One region of the Variovorax sp. FW301-JW7 genome, then DNA from elsewhere that is predicted to be linked to it. Evidence: predicted binding sites of a transcription regulator. Region 1 holds the regulator's gene; the other holds the start of a gene.
What was found. The regulator LexA, encoded in region 1, represses DNA repair genes until DNA is damaged. The targets are predictions, from matches to a motif close to ACTGTATNNNNATACAGT.
Positions count from the first base shown of each region.

Region 2: the regulator LexA is predicted to act here: its motif matches at 4,178-4,195, upstream of AC3WQM_RS25520 (ATP-dependent helicase).

Region 1 is NZ_JBYTBC010000003.1:721,274-728,452, forward strand. It holds gene AC3WQM_RS11800 (3-hydroxyacyl-CoA dehydrogenase) at 1-767, opposite strand, end outside; gene AC3WQM_RS11805 (MFS transporter) at 901-2,061, opposite strand; gene AC3WQM_RS11810 (D-2-hydroxyacid dehydrogenase family protein) at 2,066-3,073, opposite strand; gene AC3WQM_RS11815 (hypothetical protein) at 3,232-3,612, opposite strand; gene lexA (transcriptional repressor LexA) at 3,757-4,440, opposite strand; gene AC3WQM_RS11825 (asparaginase) at 4,514-5,500, shown strand; gene adk (adenylate kinase) at 5,535-6,191, opposite strand; gene kdsB (3-deoxy-manno-octulosonate cytidylyltransferase) at 6,327-7,100, opposite strand; gene AC3WQM_RS11840 (Trm112 family protein) at 7,097-7,179, opposite strand, start outside.
Region 2 is NZ_JBYTBC010000010.1:268,410-275,588, reverse strand. It holds gene hprK (HPr(Ser) kinase/phosphatase) at 1-637, opposite strand, end outside; gene AC3WQM_RS25530 (PTS sugar transporter subunit IIA) at 739-1,206, opposite strand; gene hpf (ribosome hibernation-promoting factor, HPF/YfiA family) at 1,399-1,728, opposite strand; gene AC3WQM_RS25520 (ATP-dependent helicase) at 2,048-4,165, opposite strand; gene corA (magnesium/cobalt transporter CorA) at 4,391-5,377, shown strand; gene AC3WQM_RS25510 (YoaK family protein) at 5,434-6,186, shown strand; gene AC3WQM_RS25505 (5'-methylthioadenosine/adenosylhomocysteine nucleosidase) at 6,196-6,966, opposite strand; gene AC3WQM_RS25500 (ABC transporter substrate-binding protein) at 7,095-7,179, opposite strand, start outside.

The DNA.
Region 1 (7,179 bases):
TCTTCGAAGTACTGGTGGTAGATCGACTCCATCACCGGGTGCGACACGTCGAGCGCCGTCAGGTCGAGCAACTCGAACGGGCCGAGGCGAAAGCCCGCCTGGTCCTTCAGGATGCGGTCGATGGTGGCGAAGTCGGCCACGCCTTCGCCGACGATGCGCAGCGCCTCGGTGCCGTAGCCGCGGCCCGCGTGGTTGACGATGAAGCCGGGCGTGTCCTGCGCCTGCACGGCGCTGTGGCCCATCTGCGTGGCATAGCCGGCCAGCTTCTGGCAGACCTCGGGCGAGGTCTTGAAGCCCGCCACCACCTCGACCACCTTCATCAGCGGCACCGGGTTGAAGAAGTGAAAGCCCGCAAAGCGCGCGGGGTGCTGCAGGCCGGCCGCGATGGCCGTGACCGACAGCGACGAGGTGTTGGTGACCAGCGTGGCGGTGGGCGCGACCACGTCCTCGAGCTCGCGGAACAGCGTGCGCTTGACCTCGAGGTTCTCGACCACGGCCTCGACCACGAGGTCGCAGCCTGCGAGCGCCTGCATGCCGTCGACCGCCTTCACGCGCGCCACGTAGGCATCGCGCGTGGGGGCGTCGATCTTGCCCTTCTCGTGCAGCTTGTTCCATTGGGTGGCGAGGGCTTCGCGGCCGCGCTCGGCGGCGCCGGCGAAGCTGTCGAGCAGCAGCACTTCGCTGCCGGCCTGGGCGGCGATCTGCGCGATGCCGCGCCCCATGGCGCCGGCGCCGATCACGCCGATTCGGGGGTAGTTCACTGTCATGGGATCAAGGTTCTCATGGGTTGGTGGGTGTCCGGGGCGGCCGCGCCGGCGCGGGTGCGCGACGCGGACGAAAGCTCCGATTTTGCAATCTCGCGGGAGGCCCGCGCCCCGGGTGTTACGCGGGGCATCGGAATCAGGCCGGACGGCGGCTGCGGTCGATGGCGATGCTCAGGCCCATCGCCAGCAGCATCAGTGCAAAACCGACCCGGCTCATCCACTCGGTGGCGTCGTTCGCCAGCAGCCAGCCGCCCAGCGCCGCACCCAAAGCCTGGCCGATGTAGATGCCCGAGCTGTTGAGCGCCACCGAGCCCGGCGCCAGGGCAGGCGCCAGCCCCACCAGGCGCGCCTGCTGGGAGGAGTTGGTGGCGAAGCAGCCCAGGCCCCAGGGCACGAGCACCACCGCGAGCCACGCCAGCGTGCTGGCCAGCGGCCACAGCAGCAGGCTCAGCGCGATCAGCCCGGTCGTCAGCAGCACCATGCGCCCGGCGCCGACGCGGTCGATGTAGCGGCTCACCACCATGTTGCCCAGCAGGCCGAAGGCGCCGAACAGCGCCCACATCAGGCTCAGCGTGTTGGCGTCTGCGCCGAAACCCTGCTTGAGCAGCGGGCCGAAGTAGCTGAACAGCACAAACTGGCCGACGCCCTGCAGTGCCGTGACCGACACGATGCCCATCAGCACCGGGCTGCGCAGCACGCGCGACCAGGCAGCGGCCGTGAGCGCGGCGGGTCGGATGCCGCTGGGCAGCGTGAGCCAGACCGAAGCGGCGCTCACGACACTGAGCGCCGCGATGGCCATGAAGGCCATGCGCCAGCCCAGGTGGCCGCCGATCAGCGCGCCGATCGGCAGGCCCAGCACCGAGGCCACCGACCAGCCGAGAAAGACGAAGGTCACGGCGCGCCCGCGCTGCTCGGGCGGCACCAGCATGCCGGCGCAGGCCGCGGCCTGGGGCGTGAAGATGGCGGGCGCGATCACCGTCAGCATGCGCACCGGCAGCAGCGCGCCGAAGCTGGGCATGAGCGCCGCGACCACGTGCCACGCGGCGTACCAGAGCAGGGTGAGGGCCAGCAGCTTGCGGCGGTCCCAACCGGCGACCGCGGCGGCCAGCAGCGGGGCGCCCAGGCACATCACGAAGGCGGCTGCAGTGATCAGTTGGCCCGCCGTGGCGACCTGGATCGCCAGCGAGACGCTGATTTCATTGAGGGTGCCGGGCACGACCATCACGCCCGTGCCGATCACGAAATTGCCGGCCAGCAGCGCCCAGAGCGCGCCTCGCTGCGGCGCGGGCCGGCTCATGAACTCACCGGCGAACCTGCAGTGCGCCGGGGTTCACGATGTTCGTGGGGTTGCCGTTGATGTAGCTCACGACGTTGTCGAACGCCTGGCCGAAGTAGCTTTCGTAGCTTTCCTGCTCCACGTAGCCGATGTGCGGCGTGCAGATGCAGTTTTCGAGACGCAGCAGCGCATGGCCCTGCAGCGGCGGCTCGCTCTCGAACACGTCGATGGCCGCCAGCCCGGGGCGCCCGCGATTGAGCGCGGCCAGCAGGGCATCGGCTTCGACCAGCTCGGCGCGCGAAGTGTTGACGAACAGCGCCGTCGGCTTCATGCGAGAGAGGTCTTCGAGCTTGACGAGGCCCTGGGTGTCCTCGTTGAGCCGCAGATGCACCGACAGCACGTCGGCCGCGGCAAAGAATTCGTGGCGGCTCTGCGCCACCTGGAAGCCGTCGGAGCGCGCCTTGGCGCAGCTGGCCTCGCGGCCCCAGATCACGACCTGCATGCCGAAGGCCTGCCCGTAGCGGGCCACCAGCTGGCCGATGCGGCCGTAGCCCCAGATGCACAGCGTCTTGCCCTTGAGCACCGAGCCCACGCCGAAATTCGGCGGCATCGACGCCGACTTGAGGCCCGACTGCTGCCAGGCCCCGTGCTTGAGGTTGCTGATGTACTGCGGCAGGCGGCGCATGGCCGCCATGATCAGCGCCCAGGTGAGTTCGGCGGGCGCCTGCGGTGAGCCCGAGCCTTCGGCCACCGCCACGCCGCGTTCGGTGCAGGCCGTGACGTCGATGTGGCCGCCGACGCGGCCCGTTTGAGAAATCAGCTTGAGCTTGGGCAGTTTCTCGATCAGTTGGCGGGATATCTGGCTGCGCTCGCGGATGAGCACGATGACGTCCGCATCCTTGAGGCGAACCGACAGTTGGCCGATGCCCTTGACCGTGTTGGTGTAGACCTTGGCGGCATAGGCGTCCAGTTTGGCGGCGCACTGCAGCTTGCGCACGGCGTCCTGGTAATCGTCGAGGATCACAATGTTCATGGCATGCCATTGTGCCTCGCAGCATCGGCACGTCGCACGTGTGAACGTTTGGATACCCCGTGCCAGATGGCGCCCGGGAGGCCTGTTTCAGGCCGTTGGGGGTGAATCCGCCATGCGCGTGCGGGGCGCGCAGGCACGGCGGGCTCGTTCGCACCTTCTCAGTGCAGGTGGCTGGGGCGGGGCGTGCCGCTCCCGGTTTCCGCAGCTTCCAGAGCGGCGAGCCGGTCGAGTTCGGCGCACACGTCGGCCATGCGGCCGGAAATCACGACCCGGTTGGCGCAGCCGCGCTGCGAGCCTTGCCGGTCGACCACACGGACCACGCGCAGCGGGCGGGCGGGCGTAGCGGCGGATGGCGACGTGGCCGGCATTGGGCTGCCTGCCGTGCGTGCCGTGCAGGCCGGGCGAATGGCCACGTAGCGCAGACCGGCTGCAGCGTCGCTGCTGTCACCGTGCGACGGGCGGCGGGCGGGCATCCAGCGGGTGGCCAGCGATTGCAGGGGCGACCAGAGGTCGGCGATGGCGAGGAGGGCGATTCCCATGTGAACTCCAAAAAAGTATGAGGTTGAACACAGGCAGGATTTCTTGAATCGGCCGCAACAGGGTGATGGCGACTTCGCGCCATACGCCCGCCACCTGTCGCGGCCGGATGAGGTGCTGCTGCTCGTGGGCAGCAGGCCCGGGACCTACATCAGCATGGTGTTGCGGATGAGGCCGACCGCGAGGCCTTCGATTTCAAAGGGCTCGCCGGGCTGGACGATGATGGTCGGGTAGTCGGGGTTCTCGGCGTGCAGCTCGATCACCTGCTTGTTGCGCTTCAGGCGTTTCACGGTGACTTCTTCGCCGAGGCGCGCCACCACGATCTGGCCGTTGCGCGCTTCCTTGGTGGCCTGCACGGCGAGCAGGTCGCCGTCCATGATGCCGGCGTCGCGCATCGACATGCCGCGCACCTTGAGCAGGTAGTCGGGCTGGCGCTGGAACAACGTGTTCTCGACGTAATAGGTCTGGTCGACGTGCTCTTGCGCGAGGATGGGCGAACCCGCCGCCACACGGCCGATGAGCGGCAGCGCGAGCTGGGCCATGCCGGGCAGCGAGAGCGAGAACTGGTTGCCTTCGCGGTGGCGCGTTTCGTGGAGCGAGCGCAGCGCATCGCCCTTGAGGCGGATGCCGCGCGAAGTGCCACTGACGAGTTCGATGACGCCCTTGCGGGCCAGGGCCTGCAGGTGCTCCTCGGCGGCATTGGCCGACTTGAAGCCCAGCTCGTTGGCGATTTCGGCGCGCGTCGGCGGCGCACCGGTGCGTGCGATGGCGGCCTGGATCAGGTCCAGGATCTGCTGCTGGCGGGCGGTAAGCTTCACTGCGAACTGCATAGTGGTTTCCTTGCGGCACTGGCTAGATATCCAGTACCTGTATTTTTAACCAGTTTTCAAAAGTTGACAAGCCATGACTCATTCCTCTTCGTCCGAGACGCGCCGCGTGGTGGTGCTGGGCACCGGCGGCACCATTGCCGGCAAGGCTGCCAGCAGCGGCGACAACATCGGCTACACGGCGGGACAGGTGGGGGTGGCGGACCTGCTGGGCGGCATCGAGGCGCCGGCCGGCGTGACGCTGGTGGCGGAGCAGGTCGCGCAGCTCGACAGCAAGGACATGGACGCCGACACCTGGCGCCAGCTGGCCATGCGCTGCGCACACTGGCTGGCGCAGCCTGATGTGGCTGGCATCGTGATCACGCACGGCACCGACACGCTGGAGGAAACCGCCTTCTTCCTGCACGCCGTGCTGGCGCCGGCCAAGCCGGTGGTGGTGACCTGCGCGATGCGCCCGGCGACGGCCCTGTCGCCTGATGGTCCGCAGAACGTGCGCGACGCGCTCGTGGTGGCTTCGACGCCTGGCGCGCGGGGCGTGACGGTGGTCTGCGCGGGCACGGTCCACAGCGGCCTCGACGTGCAGAAGGTGCACACCTACCGCCTCGATGCCTTCGCGTCGGGCGATGCGGGGCCGGTCGGCTATGTGGAAGAGGGCGAGGTGCGGCGCGTTCGCGCGTGGCCGCAGGGGGCGCCGTTCGATGCGGCGCGGCTGACGGCCGTGTCGAAGCCGTGGCCCCGCGTCGAGATCGTCATGAGCCACGCGGGTGCGAGCGGTGCGATCGTCGAGGCGTTGCTGCTTCCGTCGGCTGAGCCCTTGCGCGGACTGGTCGTGGCCGCGACCGGCAATGGCACCGTGCACCACGCGCTGGAAGCCGCGGCGCTGAAGGCGCAGGACGGCGGCGTGTCGGTGCTGCGCGCCACGCGCTGTGCGAACGGACGCATCCTTCCGAAACTCGGTGACGGGCTGCGTGATGCGGGCGCACTCACGCCGGTGAAGGCGCGGGTCGCGCTGGTGCTGGAACTCTTGGGAGTGGCCGCCCTGCCGGAGTCGGAGGGCGGTTAGGAGAGCGGCTGACGGGGTCAGCCGCTGAATCAAATCAGCTGTTCAGTGCGGCAAGCGCGCGCTGCGTGATCTCATCGACCGTGCCCACGCCTTGGATGGCGCGGTACTTCGGCGCGGCGGCCGGATCGGCCTTGGCCCAGGCCGAGTAGTAGTCGACCAGCGGACGGGTCTGCTGGCTGTAGACGTCGAGCCGCTTGCGCACGGTCTCTTCCTTGTCGTCTTCGCGCTGGATCAGCTCTTCACCAGTCACGTCGTCCTTGCCTTCCACCTTCGGCGGATTGAACTTGACGTGGTAGGTGCGGCCCGATGCCGGGTGCGAGCGACGACCGCTCATGCGTTCGATGATGTCGCCGAAGGGCACATCGATCTCGAGCACGTAGTCGAGCTTGACGCCGGCCGCCTTCATGGCGTCGGCTTGAGGAATGGTGCGCGGGAAGCCGTCGAACAGGAAGCCGCCGTTGCAGTCGGGCTGCGCGATGCGTTCCTTCACGAGGTTGATGATCAGGTCGTCGCTGACCAGTGCACCCGAATCCATGATCGTCTTGGCCTGCAGCCCGAGGGGGGTGCCTGCCTTGACGGCGGCGCGCAACATGTCGCCGGTCGAAATTTGGGGAATGCCGTATTTCTGGCAGATGAAGGTCGCTTGCGTGCCTTTGCCTGCCCCGGGCGCGCCCAGCAAAATAAGTCTCATGGTGTCCTCGGAAGGTTCTTAGATTTTGTGTCGCGCCCCATGCGCACCCTCAGGCGCGCCGAGGCGGAATTGCGTCGAGGATAGCATGCGTGCCCGTGACAAATTGCCGCCGTTCCCTCGGGGACGGCGGGCAGTTCACGCAGGCGAGCCGGCTGCGAAGACCGCGCGCACGCGCGCCAGGTCTTCGGGCGTGTCGATCCCGGGGCCCGGTGCCACATCGCTCACATGCACTGCGATGCGGTGTCCGTGCCACAGCGCGCGCAGCTGTTCGAGTGCTTCGGTGGCTTCGACGGGCGCGGGCGACAGCAACGGAAATTGCCGCACGAAGCCCGCGCGATAGCCGTAGATGCCGATATGGCGCAGCGGTGCCGGGCTGGGCAGCACCGAGGGTGCCGCGCCGCCTGAAGAGCCGTCGCGCCACCAGGGGATCGGTGCACGGCTGAAATAGAGCGCATGACCCTGTGCGTCGAGCACGGCCTTCACGACGTTCGGATTCATGAAGTCGGCCAGCGAGTCGATCGCATGGACGGCGGTGCTCATCGCGGCCTGCGGGCGAGCGGCCAGCGTGGCGGCGACGGCGTCGATCAGCGCGGGGTCGATCAGCGGCTCGTCGCCCTGCACGTTGACGACGATCGCGTCGCCGTCGAGCCCGAGCTGTTCGCAGGCTTCGGCCAAGCGGTCGGTGCCGCTAGCGTGGTCCTGGCGGGTCAGCAGGGCCTCGACACCGTGCGCCTTGCAGGCCTCGATGATGGCGGCGTCGTCGCCGGCCACCACCACGCGAAGGGCGCCGGATTGGCGGGCGCGCTGTGCCACGCGCACGACCATCGGCAGGCCGGCGATGTCGGCCAGCGGTTTGTTGGGAAGCCGCGTCGAAGCCAGCCGGGCCGGCACCAGAACGGTGAAGCTCACAGCCCCAGCTCTTCGTCGGACAACGTGCGGGCCTCGTTCTCGAGCAGCACCGGGATGCCGTCACGCACCGGGTAGGCCA
Region 2 (7,179 bases), on a different contig from region 1:
CGCGCACCTCCAACAGGTTCAGCAGCAGGTCGGGGCAGCGGCCCTCGATGGTGTTCTGGTTGATGCGGTACAGGTCGACCGCGTCGTCGGCCACGAGGCCGTTGCCGCGCGAGATCAGCTCCAGGCCCAGCTCGCTCTTGCCCAGGCCCGATTCGCCCGTGATCATCACGCCCATGCCCAGGATGTCCATGAACACGCCGTGCATCGAAGTGCGCTCGGCGAAGTGCTTGGACAGGTAGGCGCGCAGCAGGTCGATCACGAAGGCCGACGATTCGCGCGTGGCAAAGAGCGGCAGCTGGGCGCGCTCGCAGATCGACAGCAGCTCGTCGGGCGCGGCCTGGCCGTCGGCCAGCACCAGCATCGGCGGCTCCAGCGTGACGATGCGGCCGATGCGGCGCACGCAGTCTTCCTTGCTGCCGCGCGTGAGGTAGGCCACCTCTCGCGCGCCGAGGATCTGCACGCGGTACGGGTGGATGTAGTTCAGGTACCCGACCAGGTCGGCGGCCGACTGTGCACGGCTGATGACATCGGGGTCGAACTGGCGCTCCGAGGCGCCCAGCCCCGCGAGCCATTCCCAGCGGAGCGACCCGCGGAACTCCTCGAACATGGCATCGGCGCTGATGACGGTCGGCTTCATGCGTGCGGCGGCCGGCGCGGGACGCCGGCATTCTGGTCAGGATGGAGGGAGAGAAAAGCGTCGCCGCAGCTTATCAGCAGCGGCCCGCCCGGCGCGTGCGCTCAGGCGACCTGGGTCGATTGCCAGCCGGCGATGAGGCCGTGCAGTGCGGCGGCATCGGTGCTGGACTTGATCTGCTCGCGCAGGCCGGCGTCGCTCAGCAGCTCGGCAATTTCAGACAGGATTTCGAGGTGCTTCTGCGTGGCCGCTTCGGGCACCAGCAGGAAGATCAGCAGCGCCACGGGCTGCTCGTCGGGAGCGTCGAAGCCGATGGGGTTCGCCAGCTGGAACACCGCGGCCATCGGCGCCTTGAGGCCCTTGATGCGGCCATGCGGAATGGCCACCCCGTGGCCCAGACCGGTGGAGCCGAGGCGCTCGCGCGCGAACAGGCTGTCGGTGATGAGGGCACGGCCCAGGCCGTGAAGGCTCTCGAACAGCAAGCCGGCTTCTTCGAAAGCACGTTTCTTGCTGGTGGCGTCAACGCTCACGAGCACTTGAGCGGGCGGCAGGATGGACGCGAGGCGATTCATGGTGGGGTCAGAGCGGGGGCGATTATGCACCTCATCGGTAAAAACCCCCAGTCCCTCTAATTACTTTCGTCTACATGTGTTGCCGAGAGGCGTCGCTTCCTCTGGGGGGCCTTGCAAAGCCCCACCAATGTGGTCGGACAAACAAAAGGCCGCCCGAAGGCGGCCTGAGATGCGGGGCGCGGGGCCCGGCGTTTACATCACGCGCTTGGGCGCCACGTGATGGTGGTCCTGCAGGCGATCCTTGTGGCGGACCACCTGGCGGTCGAGCTTGTCGACCAGCTCATCGACCGCGGCGTACAGATCAGCGTGGCTCGATTCCGCGAACATGTCATTGCCCTTGACGTGAATGTTGCACTCCGCCCTTTGGCGGCGTTCCTTTTCCTTCTGCTTTTCCACCGTGAGGATCACCTTGACATCGACCACCTGGTCGAAATGTCGCGTGATCCGGTCCAGCTTGCTCGTGACGTAGGTGCGCAAGGCAGGTGTGACGTCGAGGTGATGACCGCTGATCGTCAAATTCATGAATGACCTCCTGAGAATTGACGGTTGGGGAAATGACCGCGCTCCGGGATGAAGCGTGGCCGGCGAAACAGGTTTGGGGGAGAACGGGAGAAGAGGAAGAGAGAGGTGAGAAAGGGGGCGGTCGGATTCACTATGCCCAAGCTGTCACGGTATTGCAATACCGGGGCTTGCCCGAGTGACGGGCCGGTGTATTGCATGCCCTAATCCGCTATTGATTCCATAGCTGCCCCCGTGCAGTGGCATGCCCTTGCGGCACATTGGAAGCAAGTGTTTCCACGCGCCGCGCGCAGTGACCCTCCCGCCCGCAGGGCCGGCCCATTCAGCGCCAGGCGGCGCGCATGCGGTTGCGCAGGTCGATCACCGCGGCCGGCGGCGGCACCGCGGGCGGCAGCACCGGCGGCGGTGGCCAGGTCTGCAGCTCGAAGCCCGCGAGGTCGGACTCCGTGATGAAGCGGGTGCGGTTGGCGTACAGGTGCCGGTCGCCGCGCGCCGCCTGCTGCGTGATGTGGAAGCGCTGCGGCATCACCAGGTGCAGGTGGTCGCGGGCCCGCGTCATCGCCACGTAGAGCAGGCGCCGCTCTTCTTCCAGTTCGTGCGCGCCCTGCGCCACATCGGCCGGCATGCAGCCGTCGACCACGTTGATGACGTGCACCGAATTCCACTCCTGGCCCTTGGCCGAATGGATGGTCGACAGGATCAGGTAGTCCTCGTCGAGCGACGGCGGACCGGGCCGGTCGCTGGTGGCTTCAGGCGGATCGAGCGTGAGCTCGGTGAGAAAGCGCTCGCGCGAGCCATAGCCGGCCGCCAGCCGCGCCAGCTGTTCGACATCGGCACGGCGCACGCCCGAGGTGTCTTCGTACAGCCGCTCCAGGTGCGGCTGGTACCACTGCATGGCCACCTCCACGTCGGCCGGCCACTGCAGCGACGGCGCGCGCAAGGCGGCGTAGGCCTGGGCAAAGTCGGCCCACTGTTCGCGCGCGGCCGACGGCGGCACGAAGTCCCTCACCGCAGCGGCCGGGTCGGCCGCCTGGTCCATCGCGTCGAGCAGGCGCGTGCCGGTGGCCGGGCCCACGCCCGGAATGATCTGCGTGACCCGGAAGCCCGCCATGCGCCCGCGCGGGTTCTGCGCGAAGCGCAGCACCGCGAGCAGGTCCTTCACATGCGAGGCCTCGAGGAACTTGAGCCCGCCGAACTTCACGAACGGGATGTTGCGCCGCGCCAGCTCCAGCTCGAGCGCCGCGCTGTGCGACGAGGTGCGAAACAGCACCGCCTGCGACTTCAGCGCCAGCCCGCCCTCGCGGTGCGCCAGGATCTTGTCGGCCACCCAGCACGCCTGCCCGGCCTCGTCGGGCACGAGCACCAGCACCGGCTTGCCGGCCGAGGGCTTGTCGGTCCACAGCGTCTTGGCATGCCGCTCGGCGGCCTGCGCGATGACGCGGTTCGACACGTCGAGGATCGGCTGCGTCGAGCGGTAGTTGCGCTCCAGCGTGACGACGCGCGCCTCTTGCGAAAACTGCGAGGGAAAGTCGAGGATGTTGCGCACCGTGGCGCCGCGGAACGAATAGATCGACTGCGCGTCGTCGCCCACCACCGTCACGCCGCGCCCGTCGGGCTTCATCGCGCGCAGGATCTCGGCCTGCAGCAGGTTGGTGTCCTGGTACTCGTCGACCAGCACGTGGTCGAAGCGCGCGCCGACGTGCGCGGCCAGCGCGGGCTCGGCGACCATCTCGGCCCAGTAGAGCAAGAGGTCGTCGTAGTCGAGCACGTTCTGCTGCTGCTTGGCCTCGACGTAGGCGCCGAAGAGCGCCTTGAGCTGCGCCTCCCACTCGGCGCACCAGGGAAAGCTGTCTTTCAGCACGGTGGCCAGCGGCGCGCGCGTGTTCACGCAGCGCGAGTAGATCGACAGGCAGGTGCCCTTGCGCGGAAAGCGGTTGACCGTGGACGACAGGCCCAGTTCGTGCCGCACCAGCCCCATGAGGTCTTCGGCGTCGCCGCGGTCGTGGATGGTGAAGTTCTCGTCCAGCCCGATCTGCGCGGCGTACTCGCGCAGCAGCCGCGCGCCGATGCCGTGGAAGGTGCCGGCCCACGGCAACGCCGGCGGGCGCTCCGACTTCAGGCCCAGCACGCGCGCCAGCACCTGGCCCGCGCGGCGCTCCATTTCCTGCGCGGCGCGGCGCGAGAAGGTGAGCAGCAGCAGGCGCTGCGGATCGACGCCACCCGCGATCAGGTGCGCCACGCGGTGCGCCAGCGTGCTGGTCTTGCCCGAGCCCGCGCCGGCGATCACGAGCAGCGGCCGGTGGTCGGCGCCGACCGCCGCGCCCACGCCGTGCTCGACCGCTGCGCGCTGGTCGTCGTTGAGCGCGGCGAGCGCCGCGGCCAGGCGCTCGGCTTGCGTCTTCGGGGGGGTGGAAAGAACGGGGGACGCAGGGGTCTGCATGGGCACGACTTTACTGTATGTCCGTCCAGTCCACGCGCCTTGCGCCCCTGTGGCCGGTGACATAATCGCGCCTCGCTGCAACCGGAGACTCCCCATGGAAACCGCCCCGTCTCGGCAGCTTTCAACTCCCATCCGACGCCGCGCATGATGTACTGACGCCGGGTCCGCGGGAATTGAAAGCGCCCCTCCCTCGCCCATCGTTCAGTCATCCCCGGGAGTGAGCCCATGCTCAACATCTTTACGCTCGCCAACGGCCGCCTCGTCCAGGAAGAGATCGAGTCGCTCGAAGAGCTCTCCAAGTTCCAGCCGATCTGGGTCGACCTCGAGTCGCCCACGCTCGAGGAAAAGCGCTGGATCAAGCAGTACTACGGCCTCTCGATTCCCGAAGACGCGATGGACGAGGACATCGAGGAATCGGCCCGCTTCTACGAGGAAGACAACGGCGAGCTGCACATCCGTTCCGACTTCCTGATCGACGACGACGAAGACCCGCGCACGGTGCGCGTCGCCTTCATCCTGAACCAGCACAACACCGACCTGCGCAGCCGCGGCGTGCTGTTCTCGATCCACGACGAAGACGTGCCCGTGTTCCGCCTGCTGCGCATGCGCGCACGCCGCGCGCCGGGGCTGATCGAAGACGCAAAAGAAGTGATGCTCAAGCTCTTCGACGCCGACGCCGAATACTCGGCCGACACGCTGGAGAACATCTACGACGAGCTCGAGGTGGCGGGCAAGAAGGTGCTCTCGGGCAACGTCAGCGACGAGCTGGCCGGCGAGGTGCTCGGCGCCATCGCGCGGCAGGAAGACTTGAACGGCCGCATCCGCCGCAACGTGATGGACACGCGCCGCGCCGTGAGCTTCATGATGCGCAGCAAGATGCTCAACGCCGAGCAGTTCGAAGAGGCGCGGCAGATCCTGCGCGACATCGAATCGCTGGACAACCACACGGCCTTCCTGTTCGACAAGATCAACTTCCTGATGGATGCGACCGTTGGTTTCATCAACATCAACCAGAACAAGACCATCAAGATCTTCTCGGTGGCCAGCGTCGCGCTGCTGCCGCCCACGCTGATCGCGAGCATCTACGGCATGAACTTCAAGTTCATGCCCGAGCTCGACTGGGCCATGGGCTACCCCTACGCCATCGCGCTGATGGCGGCCAGCGCGCTGGTGCCGATGTGGTACTTCCGTCGGCGCGGCTGGCTCAAGTAACGCCGCGCATCGGGTGCTAGAGTGGCTGCCGACAGGCAGCTGACCTGGAGGGCCCCGTGCGCAGACTTCGTTTCCTCACCAACCGCCACCGCGCGCCGTCGACGAACACCGCGCTCGGACTGCTGCTGGCCTTCAACGCCGGTGCCATCAATGCGGGCGGCTTCCTCGTGCTGCACATGTACACCTCGCACATGACCGGCTTCGCCTCGCAGCTGGCGGACGGCATGGTGCTGGGCAACCTCACGCTGCTGCTGAACGCGCTGGGCGCCATCCTCGCGTTCGTGAGCGGCGCCGCGGTCTGCGCGGTGCTGGTGAACTGGGCGCGGCAGCACCGGCTGCATGGCGTGTACGCGCTGCCGCTGCTGCTGGAGGCCGCGCTGATGTTCCCGTTCGGGCTCGCCGGCGCCATCACGCTGACCTGGGCCACGCCGTTCGCGGTGCCGCTCACGGTGCTGCTGCTGTCGTTCATCATGGGGCTGCAGAACGCCGTGGCGTCGAAGACCTCGGGCGGCAGCACGCGCACCACCCACATGACCGGCAACATCACCGACGTGGGGATCGAGCTGGGCAAGATGCTGTACTGGAACCGGCGCGCGCCGTCCACGCCGCTGCCGGTGCGCCACGACCGCAGCCGGCTGCGCCGCTGCGGCGGGCTGGTCGCCATGTTCGTGCTCGGCGGCGCCGTGGGCGCGCTGGGCTTCAAGCACGTGGGCTTCATCTGCGTCGTGCCGCTGGCCGCGCTGCTGCTGGCGCTGTCGATCCCGCCGCTGCTGCGCGACCTGCCGCAGCTGCGCCGGCTCGCGCCGTAGGCGGGTTCTTCAGGCCGCGTCGCGCGGCAGGGAGGCGAGCCAGGCGTCGACGAGCGCCAGGCTGTAGCGGCTCGCCACCTCCGCCACGAAGCGCGTGAAGTCGCCGTGCGCGGCATCGTCGGCGCGGTCCGAGATGGTCCGCAGCGCCGCGAAGGGCACGCCGTAGTCGTGGCAGGCCTGCGCCATCGCAGCGCCTTCCATCTCGACGGCGAGTGCGTCGGGCAGCGAACGCTGCAGGGCGCCACACTCCGCGGTGGTCGACACGAAGCGGTCGCCGCTGATCAGCAGGCCGCGATGCACCTTCGGCGACCACAGACGGAACTCGTCGACCGCCTTCTGCCCCACCAGGCTCACCGGATCGCGCAGCGTGCTTTCGGCCACCGCCGCCAGCGCATCGCCGATGGCCGCATCGGCCGCGAAACGCGAACGCCCCATCAGCGGCACCTCGTACTTCGGAAAGATCGGCGAGGCGTCCATGTCGTGCTGCAGCAGCTCGGTCGCCACGACCACGTCGCCGACGTTCACGCCCGGCGCCAGTCCGCCCGCCACGCCCGTGAACACGATCGCCCGCACGCCGAAGCGCTCGAGCAGCACCGTGGCCGTGACCGCCGCCGCGACCTTGCCGATGCGCGACAGCACCGCGACCACGGGCTGGCCCTGCAGGTGGCCGACCCAGAAGTCGCGGCCGGCCACGCGCACGCGCTGCTCGTCGGGCATGCGCGCGAGGAGCGCGCTCAGCTCCTCGTGCATGGCCGCGACGATGGCGATGGGCGTGGACAACACAACAGAACTCAAAACAAGACTTTCTCTATTCCAGGAACACCGCGGAACCGGCTTTGCCGGGCCGCAGGTGTTGCCCCCTGCAAGGGGGTTGGCGTAGCGACACGAAGTGCGCGAAGCCTGGGGGTTTACTTGATATCCACGCCGTAGAAGGTATGGCGGCCGAAAGGACTGAGCTTGAAGTCGACCACTTCCTTGCGCACCGGCTTCAGC